DNA from 3 places in the Exiguobacterium sp. s34 genome. Region 1 is predicted to be linked to each of the others. Evidence: riboswitches for the same ligand, from Rfam matches in the RefSeq annotation. Region 1 holds a riboswitch; each other region holds the start of a gene.

Evidence for each region. Region 1 has a riboswitch for S-adenosylmethionine ahead of mtnK (S-methyl-5-thioribose kinase). Riboswitches for the same ligand answer to the same signal wherever they lie in the genome.
Region 2: it holds a riboswitch for S-adenosylmethionine, as region 1 does, so the genes downstream of both, KNO87_RS08265 (aminotransferase class I/II-fold pyridoxal phosphate-dependent enzyme) here and mtnK (S-methyl-5-thioribose kinase) in region 1, are expected to answer to the same signal.
Region 3: it holds a riboswitch for S-adenosylmethionine, as region 1 does, so the genes downstream of both, metK (methionine adenosyltransferase) here and mtnK (S-methyl-5-thioribose kinase) in region 1, are expected to answer to the same signal.

The regions. Positions count from the first base shown of each region.
Region 1 covers NZ_JACSKE010000001.1:553,490-560,832, reverse strand. Annotated here, with positions in the region: gene KNO87_RS02765 (TerC family protein) at 1-668, shown strand, start outside; gene KNO87_RS02760 (cupin domain-containing protein) at 705-1,238, opposite strand; gene KNO87_RS02755 (methylthioribulose 1-phosphate dehydratase) at 1,252-1,869, opposite strand; gene KNO87_RS02750 (2-hydroxy-3-keto-5-methylthiopentenyl-1-phosphate phosphatase) at 1,866-2,516, opposite strand; gene KNO87_RS02745 (2,3-diketo-5-methylthiopentyl-1-phosphate enolase) at 2,513-3,667, opposite strand; SAM riboswitch class I at 3,738-3,839, opposite strand; SAM riboswitch class I at 4,045-4,147, shown strand; gene mtnK (S-methyl-5-thioribose kinase) at 4,229-5,380, shown strand; gene mtnA (S-methyl-5-thioribose-1-phosphate isomerase) at 5,377-6,411, shown strand; gene KNO87_RS02730 (sugar ABC transporter substrate-binding protein) at 6,404-7,343, shown strand, end outside.
Region 2 covers NZ_JACSKE010000003.1:251,693-259,035, reverse strand. Annotated here, with positions in the region: gene KNO87_RS08270 (iron-containing alcohol dehydrogenase) at 1-801, opposite strand, end outside; gene KNO87_RS08265 (aminotransferase class I/II-fold pyridoxal phosphate-dependent enzyme) at 798-1,973, opposite strand; SAM riboswitch class I at 2,052-2,151, opposite strand; gene KNO87_RS08260 (AI-2E family transporter) at 2,310-3,410, shown strand; gene KNO87_RS08255 (MDR family MFS transporter) at 3,679-4,923, shown strand; gene KNO87_RS08250 (peptide MFS transporter) at 5,067-6,560, shown strand; gene KNO87_RS08245 (glutamine synthetase family protein) at 6,604-7,343, opposite strand, start outside.
Region 3 covers NZ_JACSKE010000005.1:164,092-171,434, forward strand. Annotated here, with positions in the region: gene KNO87_RS11935 (alpha/beta fold hydrolase) at 1-672, opposite strand, end outside; gene KNO87_RS11940 (GNAT family N-acetyltransferase) at 1,170-1,640, opposite strand; gene KNO87_RS11945 (hypothetical protein) at 1,806-2,327, shown strand; gene metK (methionine adenosyltransferase) at 2,371-3,579, opposite strand; SAM riboswitch class I at 3,712-3,831, opposite strand; gene pckA (phosphoenolpyruvate carboxykinase (ATP)) at 4,154-5,725, shown strand; gene KNO87_RS11960 (alpha/beta hydrolase family protein) at 5,749-6,513, opposite strand; gene ytkD (RNA deprotection pyrophosphohydrolase) at 6,494-6,967, opposite strand; gene KNO87_RS11970 (glucose-6-phosphate isomerase) at 7,067-7,343, opposite strand, start outside.

The DNA of each region.
Region 1 (7,343 bases):
TCGTCTTCCGGTTTATCGCATTGTTCTTAATCTCATTCTTGATCAACGTATGGCAAGTACAGGCACTCGGTGCACTTTACTTAATCGGGATGAGTGCGCGACACCTGTATATGACCTATAAGGCGAGAAAGATGGAGCCGAAACAGGAGTTGGCGGCCGAAGCCAAAGAAGAGACAGCTGTCACAGAAAAGCCGGTGTCGAAGAAAGAGTTTTGGCTCACTGTCGCGAAAGTCGAGTTTGCGGATATCGCCTTTGCGGTCGATTCGATTTTGGCAGCGGTCGCACTTGCGGTCAGCTTGCCACCACTCGGTCTCGGTGAGATTGGTGGGATTGACTCAGGTCAGTTCTTCGTCGTCTTGACAGGTGGTCTCATCGGGGTCGTCTTAATGCGATTTGCGGCACGTATTTTCGTCAAGTTGCTTCATCAACGTCCGACACTTGAAACGGCTGCTTTCATCATCGTCGGCTGGGTCGGGGTCAAGTTGACAGTTCTCGTACTCGAACATCCGGGATTCAAAGAATTGATTGCCGGTACACCGTTCGAATTCATGGGACTCCCAGACGGATTTGTTCACTCGACGGCTTGGACGATTTTCTTCTGGTCGGTCATGGTCGGGATTGCGACATGGGGCTGGTTCTCATCGAAACCGACAGCGGTCAAACATTAAAAAATGGTCTCTCGTTTTTAAGCGAGAGACCTTTTCTTATGCATTCACGTTTTCTTTTTCGTAAATCGGCACCCAGCCCTCAGTCGTCACGAAAATGCGAACGGCGACGACTTGGCGGTCTTCTTGCAACGTGAAGTAATGACGTGTGTTGACAGGCACCGAGATGAGGTCACCCGGATTGAGCTCGATATTGAAGTATCCGCGCTCTGCGTCGTCGATGGCAAAAATGCCGTGACCACTGACGATGAAACGAACCTCGTCGTCCGTATGGTGATGTTCTTTTTGGAAGTTGACGAGCAGTTCGTCTAAGTTAGGCGTCGCATCGGACAAGGAGATGACGTCAGCCGTTTGATAACCACGTCGCGTCGATACGTCTTGAATCTCGTCTTGGAACGTCGATAAAATGACGGCTTTGTCTTCGTCTGTTAGTTGATAGTTTTCTTGAAGGGAAGCCGGTAATTTCGCGATGTCCCATGCTTCGTAAAGGATGCCTCGTGATTCTAAAAAGTCACGTACCTCTTGTTGATCACTGACACGTTCTTCGGTTTGTTGAAAATAAATCGTTGCCATGTTGAATTCCTCCTTATGAATGGACGCCTAGGGCGCGTAATTTTAATGAATAGCTAAACAAAAATTCATATGCCTCTAAATAACGTTTTGCCGCAGCGGGCGTCTCTCCCCAAACGGTGATCCCGTGGTTCCGAATGAGGACGGCACCGGCATCGCTTGTGACATGTGGGGCAAATGCATGGGCGAGTGTCGGGATATCCGCGTGATTCTCGATAATCGGGATCCGGACACTGGCCGTTTCCTCCCAATAGCCGAGTGCCTTGATGATTTCTTGGCCCGTGAACGTGACATGTCCTTTCGCTGCGTAAAGTTCTGAGATGACGTTATTGTCGACCGTATGCACATGAAGAGAACAGGTTGCGTTCGTGTTGCTAAAGATTTCGATGTGTAGCAATGTCTCCGCAGACGGTTTGCCTGACTGTTCTCCAATCAATTGACCGGTCGCGTCGACGAGCACGAAGTCTTTCTCCGTGCGCTTTCGTTTATCACGACCGCTTGCCGTCACGAGGAACGTCAACGGGTCGTCCGATACGCGGATTGCCAGGTTGCCACTTGTCCCGGGGAACCAGTCCCGTGCGGCAAGCTCGTCTTTAATGTCGGCAAGTTCTACCCATCGTTCTTGTATCGTCATACACGCACTCCTTTCAAATGAGCTGAAATATCGTGGAATGTCTCAAACGGAATATGTTGGATTCCTTCCGTCTCACAAAGAGAGATCAATTGACCACGCGCATACACGACATCGGCCCGTTTAGCGATTTCAAAATCGGTGACCGAGTCGCCGATGACAATCAACGTGTCGGTAGGTGAGACGATCTGTCGGGCAATCGTCGGCTTGCAACATCCACAATCGTTCGAGCAATAGGCATCGCATGAATGAGGCCATGTGACGCGTGCCGTCTCTCCTGAAAAGTCAACGTGATTGCAGTAAATGTGTTCAGGTACGACATGACCTTCTAGAATCGGATGGACGAAAAAGTCCATACCGCCACTGACGACATCAAATCGGAAGCCAAGTGACTGCGTCTCTTGTAAAAACTCGATGAACCCTGGCCGAAGCGTGATGGTCGAAAGAAGAAACTCACGGTATCGTACTTCCTGGTCACTCGGAAGTAAGCCGAACATCTGACCGACACCTTCTCGGATGGAGAGCGTCTGGTTCAAGACGGCATCTTTGAGCTCGACCCAATCAGGAGGTGCGAACTGTCGCATCAACGCGATGATGTTATCTTCTTCGGTGATCGTCCCGTCGAAGTCACAGATGACATGCGTGCTCATCGTGCACCCCACGCATCCAACGCGGTCGATAGTGCATCGGTATCGTTCGTCTTGCCAAGCGTCTGGTCAATCGCCTGTCGGAACGCCTTCGCTCCAGCGACCGCACCGTCTGGATGCCCATGAATCCCGCCGCCGGCATTGATGACGACATCCGTTCCGAAGTCTCGAACCAAGTCCGGGACGAGTCCAGGATGAATCCCGGCAGATGGGACCGTCAGAATCGGTTTCGTCCAATGGGGTTCTGTCGCATACGTCTGAATCTGTTGCGCTTCGTCTTTCGGTGTCGACAGCGAACCATACGGCGACGGGAAGAGCGTCAAGTCCGCCCCGGCGAGTCGAATCAGTTTCCCGAAAAGGAGGGAATGGCGGACTGATCCAGTCAACGCCCCCGCAAAAGCGGGATGTGCCAAAATCGGAACGTGAATCTCAGAGTCTTTGGCGAGTTCTCGCAAGGCATCGAGCCCATACGTATACACGTTAAACAAGAGCGCGGTCGCGCCAGCCTCAATCAATTGCTTCGCCTGTTCGCGTAACGTGAAGACGGGTCCACTCAATGTCACGGCGTATAGAACGGAGCGACCCGTCAATTCTTGATGTTCTTGAATGATCGATGCCCCGACCCGTGCCCGTTCGAGCGACGGGGTAAGTGGATTGTCATATAAAATCTCATCGTCCTTGACGAGGTCGATTCCGCCGTTGAATTGGTCACGGAGCTGTGTCGCCAAAAAGTCGAGGTCCCGTCCGATAACACCTTTGAAGATACTCATGGCGAGCGGTCGGTCGTGTACACGAAGGATGTCGCGAACACCTTCGACACCGAATGTGGCACCAGGGAAGTCTGATGCGAGCTCTTCCGGGAGTGATAGGTCAATCAGTTGGACGCTTGGGTCGAGTGATAGTTTTCCAAACGTCGTCGTCAGAATGGACGAGAAGTCTGGCGTCACATTATGTAGCGGGTAACGAATAGAGAAGCGACTCGTCGTTTCTTGTTGGGACGTCTCGATGACCTCACCACGGAACGCCTGCAGTTGATGTTGCTCGATGTGGTTCAACTCGGTCCACGTGCCGACGGTCAGCTCATGTGCGATTTTTTCAGCCACGCGTTCGACGTGATCGGTATGTTTGATTTCATAAGTAGCGATAATTCCCATAAGTTCCTCCTTTCAGGTCAAACAAAAAATGACCTCATGCCAAGGCAAGAGGTCATTCGAAAACAATGAACTCTTATCTCTCAGCGATAGCTGCAAGAATTAGCACCGTGCCATTTCTGGTCGGTTGCTGCGACATCATCGGGCTTGTCCCTCCGTCTGCTCTTGATAAGAATAGTTGTGAAGTTGTGAAATTTAATTGAATTTTTACATAGAATCGCTCACTCGTCAATTCCTTTTTTTGAGAAAAAAAGTTTGAAAATAATGTTTCTATATATGCGTGTCAAAAATAGGGAGTCGACCGAAAATAGAGGATTGACAACTAGCGTCTCGAGTCCGTAATATTCGTCTCAACACGTCAAACACAATTAAATCATTTACTCTTATCGCGAGTTGGCAGAGGGAATTGGCCCTAAGACGCCGCAGCAACCGACCATTTGGCACGGTGCTACATCCACCAGACATATGTCTGAAAGATGAGAGGAACAACCAATTTGGGTGTGCCTCTTTCTCGCGGAGAAAGGGGCTTTTTTCATGTATATGCACAGGAAAGGGGAAAGCATCATGGCTTATAAGGCGTTTACAGAACAGAGTGTCGTCGACCATGTTCGACAGTTGGGGTTACTAGAAGAGGGGATCGCAGAATGTGAGGAAATCGGAGATGGAAATTTAAATCTCGTCTTTCGCGTTCGCCAAGGCGATACGTCATTGATTGTGAAACAGGCGTTACCATACGCAAAAGTCGTTGGAGAGAGCTGGCCGCTCACGCTTGATCGGTCTTGGATTGAACAGCTGGCCCTTCGTGAGTTTTCCAAAGTCGTTCCACAGTTCGTACCGGGTGTCCTCGGGAGCGACCGTGAACTCGCTTATACGATTTTGGAAGATTTATCAGCTTTTGAGATTGTCCGCACCGGCTTTCTAAAAGGCGAGAGCTATCCGAATTTAGCGCGTCACGTCGGTACATTCCTCGGTGAAACGTTGTTTGCGACGTCTGACTATGCGAACGGTCCACTCGTCAAGAAACAAATCGAAAAGGAGTATTATAATCCAGAACTGTGCGATATCACGGAGAAACTCATCTTTACCGACCCGTATCGCGATGCAGAATCGAATCAGATTGAATCTGCCATTCGTACAGATGTTGAAAAATTATGGTCAGATCTCGCCCTGAAGATTGAAGTGGCCAAATTGAAGGTCGGGTTCGTGACGAAACATGAAGCGTTATTACATGGAGATTTACATACAGGAAGTATTTTTGCGACGCGTCAAGAAACGAAAATCATCGATCCTGAGTTTGCGTTTTATGGTCCGTTCGGCTTTGATATCGGTCAAATCATTGCTCATTTAGTGTTCTCGACGTATGCGCATCCGTTGAAACGGTTCGAACGCTTCACAGAAGTGCTCACCGTCTGGGAGACGTTTGAAAAAACGTTCCGCACACGCTTCACACAGGCGGTCGAACCGTTCAACACAGTAGGATTCGTGGACGAACTGTTGCCGTCGATTTTGAGTGATGCGATTGGTTACGCAGGCTGTGAACTGATTCGTCGAACGATTGGTCTTGCTGGGGTCGCTGACTTAGAAACACTACCAGACGACCTTCGCATCGAACGGAAACGCCACTCCTTAGAACTCGGCACGCGCCTCATCAAACAGCGCCATCAGATTCAATCGATTGACCAGTTGATTCCAGTCCTGTCGGAGGTGCGAGTATGAGTGTGCAAAGTATTCATTTCGATGCCGACACTGAAATCTTGACGATTTTAGATCAGACACAGTTGCCGCAAGAAGAGCGCTATATTGAAGTGTTGACGCTCGAACAGGCCGAACATGCGATCAAGTCGCTTCAAGTTCGAGGAGCACCGGCCATCGCCTATTTCGGGGCGTTCGTCCTCGCAAAAGAAGCATCACGTCTGCAAGATAATCCATATTTTCACCGCCAATTGGACCAAGTCGGGCAACGATTGATTGCGACCAGACCGACGGCGGTCAACTTACAGCACGTCATCGAATCACTCCTACGATTGAACGTAGGGGAGGACTTTGAACAGATCGCAAAAGCAATTAAAGAGCGTGCGATTGAAATTTATGAACAAGACGTGGCGACGTATCGCACGATTGGTGAGCATGCGCTCACCGTGTTACCCGCCGGTGGCAATGTATTGACGATTTGTAACGCCGGTGCCATTGCGACGTCACGTTATGGTACTGCGCTTGCCCCATTCTATGTCGGAAAAGAGCGTGGCATCCCGTTTCGGGTGTTCGCATCGGAAACCCGTCCACTGCTTCAAGGGGCACGGTTGACCGTATGGGAACTCGACCGGGCAGACATCGATGTCACGTTGATCACCGACAATATGGCGGCGTGGACGATTCAGACGAAACAAGTCGATGCCATCATCGTCGGGGCGGACCGCATCACACGTACCGGTCATACAGCCAATAAAATCGGGACGCTCCAGCTCGCAATTTTGGCGAAACACTACAACATCCCGTTCTATGTCGCCGCCCCGCATTCGACGTTTGATTTGGAAGCAGACGACACGATTCAAATCGAGGAACGGGACGCGCATGAAGTGACCCATATCGGGGGACATCCGACGGCACTCGTCGGCATCACAGTCTTCAACCCGGCGTTTGATGTGACCCCACCAGAACTCATCACTGGTCTCATTACGGAGACAGGTGTGCTCGAACCGACCGAGTCGGTCATTGTTGAACACGTAGGAGGAAACGCATATGTCTAAAAAAATCATCTTCTTCCTGTTGACCGTCATCCTGGCGCTCGCCGGATGCACGAATGAACAGGCGCAACCGAAGACGACAGCGAGTCAAACGGAAACGAAAACGAAACCGGTCAGCGTATCCAATGGGACGCTTCCAAAAGACCTAGAAGTCGCCCTCGTCATGCAGATGTCGATTGGGACGTTCTCTTCGCAGTATATCGAAGGGGTGACCGAGCAAGTCGAAGCGTTCGGTGGCAACGTGAAAGTGTATAACGCTGATAATGATTTGTCGAAGATGGCAAGTTACGTCGATACGGCGACGACGCAAGGGGTCGATGTGATCTTGATTGACCACGGACGTGCCGATGCTTTGAAAGAACCCGTTCAACGGGCGCTCGATAAAGGCATCAAAGTCGTCGCATTCGATAATGATTTAACGAATGAAGGGGTGACGGTCATCGACCAAGATGATTATTCCCTCGCTTGGCGCTCCCTTAAAGCACTTGCTGAAGATTTGGACGGCGAAGGGAACATCGTCACGATTTGGGTCGGTGGGTTCACCCCGATGGAACGTCGTCATACGATTTATGACGCGTTCTTGAAACGTTACCCGGGCATACAAGAAGTTGCGAAATTTGGTTCGGCGACGAACAATACGGCGCTCGATACACAAAGTCAGATGGAGGCGATTTTGAAGAAGTATCCGGAAGGGGAAATTGATGCGGTGTTTGCGATGTGGGATGAGTTCGCCAAAGGAGCGAGCCGTGCCATCAAGCAGGCAGGACGTGACGAGATTGCCGTTTACGGGATTGACTTGAGTGACGAAGACTTACAGCTCATGCAAGAAGATGGGAGTCCGTGGGGCGTGACGGCCGCTACAGATCCTGCTGAAATTGGTCGCATACAAGTCCGTTACGCTTATCAAAAAGTGGTCGGGGAAGAAACACCTTCGA
Region 2 (7,343 bases), on a different contig from region 1:
TCGCTCTTGAACCACCAATCCGAACCCCACCTTATCCCCGTGTAGCCAATGATGAGTCGAGTCAAAGCGACTGAGCGCATTATGAACGGCGTGCGCGACAGCAACACGTGTGCCGGCATCTCCAAACCCACCGACCGCACCACCGATTGCGAGGACGTGATCGACGATATATCGGATGTCCGTGCCGTAGCGACGGAAATCCTGTTCGCGGATCGACAGGTCCATCAACTTGCCACACTGTGCCGCGAGCGATAGCCCTGACTGAATGCCTGCATCCCTTGATGTCGTTCCGCTAATATATCGGGCCTCGTACCACTTTGCGACCGTATCGATCACGCCAGCCTTGAAATAGTCGTAAGGTGAATCACGTAACAGTCGTTCATCCGCGATGACGCGCTCGATGACGACCGAAAATGTGTCGTAACGGATATATGACCCTTCCTCAGTGTAGATGACGCTAAGCGGTGTGAAGGCGGCACAGTTTGACACGAGTGTTGGGACGACAATGAGCGGTACGCTCTGAGAAGCCGCGATTCGTTTTGCTGTATCAATCAATTTGCCGCCACCAACGGCAATCCATACGTCAGGTCGATAACCGTTCAACCGTTCAACTTCCTCGTCTGAACATTCTCCGGTAAATCGTACGCTCGGGAGATCCGCGAGGCGAGGCGACACGCGCACCGCCTTGCTATACCCGCTCTCCCCTCTCAAGACAAGCGCCTCCCGATTCCCGATACGCGCGGGAAGATTCTCAAGTGCGTCTTTCGAATGATCGTACTCAAGTACCGCCTGACGAATCATAGATGAACCTCCTCATAAGCCGCGAACAATTTCTCGATCCGTTCTACCGCTTCATCAATCTTCTGTTCAGACGATACGAGACCGAAGCGGATGTGGCGCTCCCCCTCTGTTCCGAAGAAATAGCCTGGTGTGACGGCGACGCCCGCCTCGTGGAGTAACTTTGTCGAGAAAGATTTTGCATCTCCCTCAGGCACTTTCGCCCATACAAAGAAGGAACCCTTCGGCGCCTCAATGTCCCACCCGGCACGGCGTAATCCGTCAATCAGTCGGTTTCGTCTTGTTTCATAAAGCGACGCGAGGTCGTCACGGAGTTCGCGAGGTGACTCGAGCGCCACGATGGCCGCCTCTTGAATGGCCGAGAAGACAGATACATGGACGTGGTCTTGATAGGTGTTGATTGCCTCGATAATGTCAGCATTCCCGACCGCGAACGCGACACGCCATCCTGACATATTGAATGCTTTCGACATTGTATAGACTTCGATTCCAATTTCTTTCGCCCCTTCGGCTTGAAGGAAACTCGGAGGAACGTGACTATCGAACCCGATGCTTCCATATGCAAAGTCATGGACGACCATCACATCATGTTGTTTGGCGAATGCGACGGTGTCCTCAAAAAATGCCGGTGTTGCGACAGCACCCGTCGGATTGCTCGGATAGTTCAAATACATGAGTCGAGCGTGAAGCGGATCGAGTGTCGAATAGTCCGGAAGGAAGCCGTTTTCTTCTTTTAACGTCAAATCGATGATCTCGGCACCGGCAAGACGTGCCCCCGAGATATAGTCCGGATACCCTGGGTTCGGCAGTAGGATGCCGTCACCCGGTTCGAGAAGGCATTGTGGGAGTGTGATCAGACCTGATTTACTGCCGATCAAGATAGCGACTTCCCGTTCCGGGTCGAGTTCGACACCATATTCCCGAGAATAAAATGATGCGACCGCTTCTTTTAAGCGCGCTTGTCCGCGAAACGGACCGTATTGGTGTGTCGACGGGTCCGTGATGGCACGTTCGAGCGCCTCACAGATTGGAGCGGGAGTCGGTAAGTCGGGCGTCCCTTGTCCGAGCCGGATAACGGTCTTTCCACTAGCTTCTACCGCCGCGACCTCTTCTGCTAATCCGACGAAGTGTTGGGTTGGTAAAGATTTTAATAATTGTGAACGTCTGTCTGCCATGATTCTTCCTCCTGATACGAAAAAACACCCCTTTCTGAGGAAAGGGGTGCTCAATACAGACGTATGTAGTCAACCACCTTCCCATCTCTCAAGGTCACCTTGCTGGAATTAGCACAGTATTTTGCAATCTGTTGCTGAAGCTTCATCGGGCCAGTCCCTCCGCTTCTCTTGATAGAAAGTGTTATTCGCTATGTAATTTTAGTATGTCCCTAAGTTAACCAGACATTTCCAACGGTGTCAAACATTTTTTTCAAGGTGAACATCTATTGAATCCTTTTCAAAAAACATTCATAGTAAAAGGGTAGAAAAATTATATTTGTATGAGGGGATAGAGCATTGGAGCTTAATCGTCAACTTATTTGGAAACTCAGTGTGATCGGTCTGATTTTACTCGTCTTATGGCGTGTCATCAGTGAACCGGATACCATCTCACGTGTTTTGCAGTACACGTTTCAGTTACTGACCCCAATTATCATGGGGATTGCCATCGCTTTACTACTCAACACCGTACTCTCTTATATAGAGGAACGGTTCCATTTGAAACGGTATCAAGGTCTGCTCATCGTCTATATCACGTTTATCGGGATTTTAGCGATCTCGGTCGTCACCTTGTTCCCACGGATTTACTCGAGTCTTTCATCACTTATCGAAGAGTTACCGGTCTATATCCGTCAAATCGATGCGTTTCTTGGTGATGTAAACAATTACTTGAAAGACTATAACGCTACCATCGCCCAGGCGATTGATTTTGCGCGCTTCGAGGACCGCTACTCGGGATGGGTCGAAACAGCCGTCCTCTCGTCTGTCGGTTATGTCTCAAGTTTTACGATGACATTGATTAACTTCTTGATTGGGATTGTCATCTCAATTTATCTTTTGAAAGACAAAGAAGTCTTCGCTCGTATGTTCAAGCGCCTTCTCTACGCGCTGTTACCAGTTGGTACTGCAAAGACGACGATCGATATCTTTCAAGAGATGGATTATATTTTTAAACGATACATCATCGGAAAGTCACTCGATTGTCTGATCATCGGTGTCCTGGCTGTCATCGGACTTTTGATCATCGGGGCGCCATATGCGCTACTCCTTGGTGTTATCGTCGGCGTCCTCAACTTCATCCCGTATGTCGGTCCACTACTTGGGATGATCCCGGCGTTCATCATCACATACTTCTATGACCCGTTCACCGCCGTATTGGTGCTCTTGTTCATCTTCTTGTTGCAACAATTCGATGGATTGTGGCTCGGTCCGAAAATTCTTGGTGACAGTGTCGGGATCACGCCATTTTGGGTCATCACGTCCATCATTATCGGGGGCAGCCTGTTCGGTCTCGTCGGCATGTTCGTGAGTGTCCCTATCACTGCGATGATTCAAGTCGTCTTGTCTAGACTCATTGACTATCGTTTGAATCGTAAAAATTTGAATGAGTTACTTTAAATCTCTTCATGAATCTGTTGACATATTCATGAAATGTGTCATACAGTTGAAGAGAAGAACACAATTAACAGAAAGGAGAGGTTCCCATGTCAGTAGTATCTTCGAAACCATTCACTCAAGTTCATACTGATTGGCAGGCACCTCTTCGATTGAAACAGATCTAAGACGCCTGCCTATCGAGGCATGCATAAACAACGTGGGACGTCGTATGCCTTTATGCATATGACGTCCCTTTTGTGTCTAAAATTAAATAAAGCAGGTGACCTGTATGTTTCAATCACTCAAACGGCTTGACCGCAATATTTGGATTCGTTTCTTAGGGGAGACGATTACGGGAATCATGATGTTCATGATCGCCCCATTCTTAGTCCTTTATTATAGCGACCAGTTAGATAGCTACCTTCAAGTCGGAATCATTATGGCGACTGGACCAATCATGGCGCTCCTCGGCTCGATGATTGGCGGCCGACTCGCCGATCTCTATGGGCGAAAACCGATCATGATGATTGCCATCATCGGTGACGCGCTTGCCCTCATCGGTTTTGCGTTCGCGGATTCGTTTTGGCCATTATTGTTACTAAATGCGATGCTCGGTTTGACTAACTCACTATTCCATCCCGCTGCTAGTGCGATGGTTGCTGACGTCACAGAACCCGAGCATATGAACGAAGCATTCGGCCTATTACGGATGGGGCATAACATCGGTGCTGCGTTTGGACCTCTCCTCGGGAGTGCGGTACTGTTCATCGACCGCGAGCTGATTTTCTTTGCAGCGGCGTTCATCTTCGGTCTTTATGCCCTCGCACTCGGCTACTTCATTCGCGAATCATTGCCGGAGTTCACAGAAGATGAGACCCCGAGCAACCGGGAAGTGTTGCGCGTATTTTATAATGACCGCGTGTTTCTGATCTTCATCTTTGCGGGTATATTCATATCAATGGGATTCTCGGTCGTCGAGAGCATGTTACCGCTCTTTTTGAAAGAGTCGCTCCCGACATACACCGCACAACAGAACCCATTCCCATACCTGTTGGCACTTAATGGAATCATGGTCGTCCTCTTCCAGTTTCCAATCGCTTCGAAGCTCGGGAATAAACCGTTTGGGAAAGTCATGCTTGCCGGAGCGACCGTCTTCGGAATCGGGATGATTTTACTCGCCGTCGTCCCTAGAGCTTTGTACGCAATTGATGTTCCTTACCTTCCACTCGTTGGAATCTTACTCGCCGTCTATGCATTTTACACGCTTGGCGAGATGTTTATGTCGCCTGTTCAACAGACGTTCATCGCCTTGATTGCGCCAGAGAATATGCGCGGTGCCTATAATGGGGCTGCAAGTGTTCAATGGCTAATTGGCGGTGTGACGGCACCAATCATCGCAAGTGTCTTTTTCGACAATCGTGCCGGACATATTGCATTGATTCTGATCGGCGGCGCAAGTTGCCTATCTGGCATCATTTACTGGCAACTCGGACGTTATGTCCAGGCAACGGAAGCAAAACAAAAGACAGCGTAATCACTCATCGACCACACTCTCTGCTCATGGAAGTGTGGTCTTTTCATTCTTTGCATCTTTATTAAAATTTGAAATTATCATTCAATTCACTTTACAATCATAATAATCCTTTTTATGATAAAACGGTTAAGGAGGGATCTTTCATGGAAAGGATCGATAAACAGACAATCGTGGACAGTGTTCCACAAAAAGGCTTCTTCGGACAACCGAAAGGGTTGTTCACCTTATTCTTCACTGAATTTTGGGAACGTTTCTCGTACTATGGCATGCGGGCCATCCTCGTATTCTATATGTACTATGAGGTTTCTGAAGGTGGACTCGGGCTCGACCGTAACGTCGCGCTCTCGATTATGTCCGTCTACGGTGCACTCGTTTATATGTCAGGGGTCATTGGGGGATGGCTTGCGGACAGAGTATTCGGGACGTCACGGGCGGTCTTCTACGGTGGTGTGTTCATCATGCTCGGACACATCGTCCTCTCGATTCCAGGTAGCGTCGTCTTCTTATTCATCTCGATGGCGTTGATTGTTATTGGTACGGGTTTATTGAAACCAAACGTATCAAGTATAGTCGGAGATATGTATAGTGAAACGGATCGCCGTCGTGACGCTGGATTCAGTATCTTCTACATGGGTATCAACTTGGGCGCGTTCATTTCACCGCTCATCGTTGGACAAGTTCAAAAAGATTACGGCTTCCATTGGGGCTTCGCCCTTGCTGCCATCGGGATGTTCGTTGGACTCGTCGTCTTCGTATTGACGCGTAAAACGAACCTTGGCCTTGCTGGCTCATACGTACCGAACCCGTTATCTCCTGATGAGAAAAAGAATACGATTCGAATCGTCAGCCTTGTCACAATCGGAATCGCCATCTTACTTGCGATTTTGATCCCACTCGGCTGGTTCACGATTAACACATTCATCTCGCTCGTCGGGGTGTTCGGAATCGCAATTCCAACAGTTTACTTCATCATCATGTATCGCAGTCCAAAAACGACAGAGGTTGAGCGTTCACGCATCATTGCCTATATCCCGCTCTTCATCGCCTCCGTCATGTTCTGGGCGATTCAAGAGCAAGGGGCAACAATCCTTGCGAGTTATGCGGATACACGGACTGACCTTGAATTCTTCGGATTCACGTTGTCTCCAGCTTGGTTCCAATCGTTGAACCCGCTTTTCATCATTCTACTTGCACCGGTCTTTGCTTGGCTTTGGGTACGCCTTGGAGACCGTGAGCCAAGCATCCCGACGAAATTCGCTTTCGGGATCTTGTTTGCCGGAATCAGTTTCTTGGTCATCCTACTTCCTGCTTACTTCAGCGGTCCGGATGCCCTTGTCAACCCGCTTTGGCTCGTCTTGAGTTACTTCATCGTTGTCTTGGGAGAACTAAGTTTATCGCCGGTCGGTTTGTCGGCTACGACAAAACTTGCACCAGCAGCATTCTCCGCTCAAACGATGTCACTCTGGTTCTTGTCGAACGCTGCCGCACAAGGAATCAACGCACAGCTCGTCAAGTTCTACTCACCTGAGAACGAGATGCTCTATTTCGGGGTAATCGGTGGTGTTGCCATCGTTTTAAGCTTGATTCTGTTCGCACTCGCACCAAAAATCAAAGTATATATGCGCGGAATCCATTAATCTTTAAAAAACGCCAGCCGATTGAATCGGCTGGCGTCATTTTTTATTTGCGTACTTGAATGAGTGACAAGTAACGATCGATCATATTGTGGTTAAAGTAATCATGGAAGTTGTCTTGTTTCAGCGATTGAATCGATTCATGGAACGTCGCAGGGAGCGAAGCGATTCCTTGGCTCTCAATTTGTTTAGCTGAATACTCAAACAAGTCGTCTTCGTTCGGCTTAGATGGTTCAAGCTTCTGCTCAATCCCTTCTAAACCAGCGTAGATGAGGGCGGCAAGTGCCAAATACGGGTTAGCACTCGGGTCAGGGTTTCGAACCTCGACACGCGTCGCGCTTCCACGGGAAGCTGGAATTCGAATCATCGAACTGCGGTTCGACGGACTCCAGCAAATATTAACCGGTGCCTCGAATCCAGGAACGAGACGCTCATATGACTCAGGCAGTGGGTTTGTAAAGATAGCCGTCGCACGGGCATGCTTTAAAATCCCTTCGATGAAGTGACGTGCTGTTTGAGAAAGTCCATAATCCGCGTCGGCCTCATCAAACGCATTGTTCGTCGCTTTCCCGTCTTCGTCATTTTTCCATACCGAGATGTTCAAGTGCATCCCAGAACCGTTCACGTCACGTAACGGCTTCGGTAAGAATGAGACAGATGCCCCTTTTTCTTTTGCCGCGATTTTGACGATTTCTTTGAAGAATTGAATGTTGTCCGCCGTATGGAGCGCATCGTCGTACTTGATACCAATCTCATGTTGCGCAGGAGCAACTTCATGGTGAACCG
Region 3 (7,343 bases), on a different contig from region 1:
AAATTTAGTGTTTAAGCGTTCATATCCAAAATGCGGGAAACCTTCCAATCGACGGATATACACTTGGTCCCCACCAATCTTCCGACAGACGTTCAACGTCAACTTCACGTCCGCGAATTGATCGTCCGGAGCGTAGAAACAAGCGAGCGGAAGTCGTGGTAGGTGCTTCTTCTCCTCTTGATGTTCTACAATCTCTTCTTCAATCTCGCGATATTGCGCATACGTGATTTCACCGAAGCGGGACGATTCCTCGCCGCCACCGGTGAATGTCATCATCCCGAGCGGTAAGTCTGGGCGAAAACGGTCGACAGCACTCGCGACGACTTGTTTCAACCCGCCGATTTGGCGAGTGGCATGCCAATCAAATAAAGGAGAGATATACGTCAAACTCCCTAGCGGCACATCATACTCCTGTAAGAGCCGGTTCGTGAAAAGTGCTCCGAGACTAAATGCCACCACGTGGATCGGAAGTTTATACTCCCCTGCCTCTCGCAACGCTCGCTTGATGAGCTGTTTATGGTCATCTGCCGTCAATCCGACCGACTGGTCCCGAACGACAAGGACTTCATATTCCTCTTGGAGACGTCGAATAAAGTTTTCGCTAATCCGAGACGTGAACTGTAGCGGATACACGATGACGATGACCCCTTTTCGTGCTTCTTCATATGTCATGCTGCCGTCACCTCATTTATCAAAAATAATCGAGAATACTCCCACTTCTAAACGTTCAGGGCAAAGCCCTAGTGAAAGTGGGAGATGAATCGCCTTCGGGCAAGGTGTGTCTTGAGACACATCAATTGCCCGACGATCTTGGCTTGAAAATACTCGGAATCGGGAATAAAAATATGTCATGTTCTTTGAAAACTGAAGATATAGGGTTGTGACAGGAAGTTCGTCTGTCACGTAAAATCTTCAACGTTCACCTTGCGGATGACCGAAGTAGCGAAAACCAAGCAGAGTAGGCATCCGCGGAAAAGAAACTGACAAGATTGACTTTCAACCGTCGGGACGACGGGGTTAGCCTGATCAGGTTCCGAACGTTAGGTCGGATAACTCAGGAATCCTCCATCTCTAAGCAAAGCGTAGGTGGAGGTAGTTCAAAGACTATGTGTATTGTATCAAAAAAACATCAGCCGCAACTGATGTTTGAAGAAAATCCGTCTGGAGGCTTAGCTTGGGTCGTATCGTAAATGAATCAGCTCCATCGGCTGGTCGTACACCTCTTCTTGGATACGATTTACTTCTGTAAACGATTGATGCAAGAGAAAAGCGATCGCTTGGTCATTTGAATTTTCAACGTACACTTCCATCGGTTGTGGTTTTTTTGATTGGAGATAGTTCAAAAAAGCCGCTCCATACCCGTTTCGGTGATAATCGGGGTGAAGATAGAGACGAAGCATCTCCCACATGTCACCGCGATCGATGGCATGACAAAATCCGATGACATCTTCTTCGAACTCGCCCACGATAAAATATTGTTCTCGTGCTTCTTCACTTGAACTGATTGCTCGTACAATTTCTTCTTGTCGATAGGCACGCTCCATTGCTTTCAACCGATTGAAATCATCCTCTGAAATCGTTGCAAGTGCAATTGTCCGAATCAATGCTGCATCTTCTGGAACTGCTTCCCTCATGTTCATGACAGCTTCCCCCTTTTAGCCAATCTATTTGTATCATTCCCTATCACAGCGTTTTTATCCTGCTCTTTCATTTCTTTTTCATGACGATTCATAAGAAAACGTTATGTCCGGATTCGACTAGGGTATAACACTATCAATGCCAATCACATGAAGGAGTGGAACAACATGGAACCAAAATTAGAGCATGACCCGAAAGTTGAACAAACAGAGAATCCAAATCGTCAATTCGACCAAATGGATGCAGGGAGTCCAAAAATCAGCGTTGTGACCGGAATGTTACTCGGTGCGCTCGTCGGTGGTCTCCTCGCCTTACTTAGCTCCTCGAATCGGGAGCAGACGAAACAATCTCTTACAAATGCAAAATCCTCGGTCGGCGGCATCGTCAATGAAGTTAAACAAGATCCAGCCGGAAAAGCATCTCAAGTGATTGAACAGGTGAAGACCGCTTCCGGCAAGATTCAGGAAGTCTCTACAGACGTTCAAAACGTATATGAAAAAGTTGTCGGAGAAGTCGATACGGTCAAAGAAGACGTCAATAAAATCGTCGAGACGGCCCAAGAAGCAAAATCTGATTTACAAGACATCGGTGAAAAAGTCGTCGATGCGAAAGATACCGCACTTGGACAAGAAACAACTTCCACTGATTCGACTTCGAATGACAATAAACAGACGCCACCAACGACTTAACCTAAAAAAACCGACCTTTCCGTGGAAAGGTCGGCTTTTTTGATTACGCGAAACGCTTCGCGCCTTCTTCAAGAACTGCTGCTTTATCTGTTTGCTCCCATGGGAGTTCGATATCTGTACGACCGAAGTGACCGTAAGCTGCTGTTTGCTTGTAGATTGGACGGCGAAGGTCAAGCATCTTGATGATGCCTGCTGGACGGAGGTCGAAGTTCTCACGAACGAGTTCAACGAGCTCTGTTTCGCTCAATTTACCAGTGCCGAACGTATCGACAGCGATTGATACTGGATGTGCTACCCCAATCGCGTAAGCGAGTTGAACTTCTGCTTTATCCGCAAGTCCTGCTGCAACGATGTTTTTCGCTACATAACGAGCTGCGTACGCCGCTGAACGGTCAACTTTTGTAGGATCTTTACCAGAGAACGCGCCACCGCCGTGACGAGCGTAACCACCGTACGTATCGACGATGATTTTACGTCCTGTAAGACCCGCATCCCCTTGTGGTCCACCGATTACGAAGCGACCAGTCGGGTTAATGAAGTATTTCGTTTCAGCATCGATGAGTTCAGCCGGGATGACTGCTTCGATGACATGTTTTTTCAAGTCTTCTTGAATTTGCTCAAGTGTGATTTCTTCAGCGTGTTGTGTCGAGATGACGATTGTATCGATACGAACAGGGTTGTTGTCCTCATCGTACTCGACCGTCACTTGCGTCTTACCATCCGGACGGAGGTATTCAAGCGTACCGTTCTTACGAACTTCAGCAAGACGACGTGACAACTTGTGCGCCAATGAGATTGGGAGCGGCATGAGCTCAGGTGTCTCGTTTGTCGCATATCCGAACATGAGACCTTGGTCACCTGCACCGATTGCATCAAGTTCCTCTTCAGTCATCTGACCTTCACGTGCTTCAAGAGCCTGGTCAACACCTTGCGCGATGTCTACTGACTGCTCGTCAATCGACGTCAAGACCGCACATGTTTCTGCGTCGAAACCATATTTCGCACGTGTGTATCCGATTTCACGGATTGTTTCACGGACAACTTTCGGGATATCCACGTAAGTTGACGTTGTGATTTCACCAGCTACGAGTACAAGACCTGTTGTGACAGACGTTTCTGCCGCAACACGGGCATTCGGGTCTTCCGCTAAAATGGCATCCAAAATCGAGTCAGAGATCTGATCACAAATTTTATCTGGATGTCCTTCAGTAACCGACTCTGAAGTAAAAAGTCGACGGTTCAATTTTGACATTCAAAAAACCTCCTATAATAAGGGTGATATGTGGACGGTACTCGTTCCCCTTACGCGTTGCTTTGGGACGGTAATGAAAAAAACCTCCCCCGATGACATACATGGGGAAAGGTTGAATCGTTCTTCCTTACCCTCTTATCGTTCGAAGCTAATGGCTTCGCTTCAGGATAGCACCTTTTCCGCACAAGACTTCATGTCGGACGGTTGCTGGGCTTCGTAGGGCCTTGTTCCCTCCACCGCTCAGAATAAGAGTATCCGTTACGAAAACCATCATATAAATGACGCTCGATTATGTCAAGGGAATCAGACGAATTCGTAAAAGTTTTCACTGACTTGCAAAACATTTCTGTTTGTGAATTGTCAAACATTTTTTTAATTCGTTTCTGTTTTTTAACACCTTGTGATAAGAGAATGTGATAAACTGTCTTTGTAAGAAAGCGCTTACTTAGAGAGAAGAAACGCTTGTGTTTAATTAGTGTGTCACATATAATTAAAAATGTCATACTGATTAATCGTAATCGCGGAAGTATGCGGATTTCATCCACATCTATTTAGGGGAAAGGTGGGATTCAGGATGGCGACAACGCTCCTGAAAATCGAAGAATTAATTAATGGTGCCGACATGAAACGGAACTTGACAGTTCCAGAACTGGTGGAAGAAGCCATTCAAAACGGTGAAGGTGTACTGACAAAAGACGGGGCTTTATCTGTCAGCACCGGTGCTTTTACCGGACGGTCACCGAAAGACAAATTCGTCGTACAAGATGAAGTCAGCAACAACCTTGTTGATTGGGGAAAAGTGAACCAACCAATCGCAGAAGAGAAGTTTTCAGCACTTCTTGACAAAGTACTCGACCATTTAGAAAAGAAAGATAAGCTTTATTACCTCGAAGCGTCTGCAGGTGCCGATGAGCACTATACGCTACCGGTTCGTGCGATCACAGAATATGCATGGCACAGCCTGTTCGCGAAGCAATTATTCTTACGTGAATGGCCGACGAAAGGTGCGTTCGATCCGTTCACGGTCATCTATGCACCGAGTTATAAAGCAGACCCTGTAGTCGATGGTACGAATTCAGAGACGTTCATTCTCGTTTCATTCGCCAAGCGCACGATTCTGATCGGGGGAACAGAATACGGTGGCGAAATTAAAAAGTCAATTTTCTCCGTCATGAACTTCTTGTTGCCTGAGCAAAACGTATTATCGATGCACTGCTCGGCAAACGTCAATGATGCAAACGAAACGGCCCTCTTCTTTGGATTGTCGGGAACTGGAAAGACGACACTCTCGGCAGATCCGGAGCGCCATTTGATTGGAGACGACGAGCACGGATGGTCACCGGATGGGGTCTTCAACATCGAGGGTGGTTGCTACGCGAAGACGATCAACCTGTCACGTGAGAACGAACCACAAATCTATGATGCGATCCGATTCGGTTCATTGATCGAAAACGTCGTATTAAACGAAGATCGTACGCCTGACTATAAGAACATTTCCTTGACGGAAAATACACGTGCGGCGTATCCGATCGAGTTCATCGACAACGCCTTACTTCCATCACGTGCCGGTCATCCGAATACAATCGTCTTCTTGACGGCAGATGCGTACGGTGTCTTACCTCCAATCAGCAAACTAACGAAAGAACAGGCGATGTATCATTTCTTGTCTGGTTATACGTCTAAACTTGCTGGTACGGAGCGTGGGGTCACAGAACCACAAGCGACGTTCTCGACTTGCTTCGGTTCACCGTTCCTCCCGCTCGCTCCTGAGCGTTATGCGGATATGCTCGGTCAGTTAATTGAAGAACACGATGTGGATGTCTACCTTGTCAACACAGGTTGGACAGGTGGGGCATACGGCGAAGGTTCGCGTATGAAACTCGCCTATACACGTGCAATGGTCAATGCCGCGGTCAATGGTCAACTCCGCGACGTCAAGACGATGAAGCATGACATTTTCAATGTCGAGATTCCTGTAGCCATCGATGGCGTACCGAGTGACGTACTCAACCCACGAGATACGTGGAGCGACCCAGCCCGTTACGACGTAGAGGCAAAAGCACTCGCCATGAAATTTAAAGAGAACTTCAATCGATTCACGAAAGCGAGTGAGTCGATCATCGCAGCCGGACCACTCGTCATCTGACACAAAAAGCACTGACTCGATTTTTAACGAGTCAGTGCTTTTTCTTGTCGCAACATCCAATCCATCGCCTGTTCAGTCGTCTCCCATTTATCCCAAAACGGAAGCTGGTGACCGAACGGAAGCACCCAAAACTCCGCTTGCTCTCCTAATTTTTCGGCGACGGCTGTCGCATGACGCAAGCGAACTTGTTCATCGTCCGTACCGTGGATGAGAAGCGTCGGGGCCACCCACTCCTTATAGAGTGGAGAACGGTCGACATACGCAGATTCTGCCGATTCCGGGTCACCACCCGTCATGCGCCGTAACATCTTCCGCATCGAGCGTTGCTCCTCATATGTCCATTCGAGATTTGTCACGCCAGCCCAGGAAGTAACCGTTGTGACCGGTCGTTCGGAAGCGAGCGAGAGGGCCATCATACCCCCTCTCGAAAAGCCGAGCACATGGATCGGTCGTCCGCTCATGTGGACACGGTCGAATAGCGAAAGCACGTCCTCTAAGTCTTCTCCACCGAAATCTTCTTTTCCAGTCCCACCATGGTTGCCACGATAGACCGGTGCCACGACATGAAAGCCGCGCGAAGCAAACTGCATGAGACGTGGCAAACGAACATCCCCGATCCGTGCCGTCCCGCCTCGTAAGTACATCAATACTTGGCCGTTTGAACGTTTCGGTTCAATCGAATACGCCACGACCTCTTCCCCATCTGTCGTCGTGTACCATCCCCGTGTCACGCGATAACCCGCATATGGTGGGAGGACATCGATTCGATCAAACCAATTTCTGATCATATAGAACCCTTATCGTTTCTGGTAGGACACGATCTTTCATCATGAAGCTGTAGCGTGGATTGCGCAATAAATTGTCCGGCAAGGCATCGATTAAGACAGCCCCATCTGTCTCATCAATGGCAGGATGATCCTCGAATCGCTCAATCTCCGCATAGTAAATGTTTTTGATGACCGTATCGCCACGACCTAGCACACGATACTGTCCTAGATACCGTAACGTTTTGACGATTCCACCAGTCTCTTCATAGACTTCCCGAATGGCGGCATCGTCCTCGTGTTCTCCAGGTTCGACTTTCCCACCTGGAAACTCGAGCCCCCGTTGTTTATGCTTCGTCAATACCCATTTGTCTTCAAAGCGGGCGACGACCCAGACGTGGAGCGGTGTGTCTGAGAACGGATAATGGGTGAAGCTTAACTCGACTTGATTATGATAGTAGTCCTTGAATGTCTTCATAGTCCATCCCTTTCTTTCCCATGTCTACTCTCACTTTACCTTGTCTTCACCTAGTTTCAAACAAAAAAATCGGTCCGACGCGCGGACCGATTCGTTTTCTTATTGATTCAAGCGTTTTTCAAGCTCTGCTTTTTGTTCTTCATAACCCGGTTTACCGAGTAACGCGAACATGTTCGCTTTGTAAGCTTCGACGCCTGGCTGGTTGAACGGGTTCACTCCGAGAATGTATCCGCTCATCGCGCATGCTTTTTCGAAGAAGTAGAACAAGTAACCGAGGTGATACGGTGTCATCTCCGGCAATTCGACGACCAAGTTCGGTACATCGCCGTCAGTGTGTGCGAGAAGCGTTCCTTCTGTCGCCTTGTCGTTCACGAAC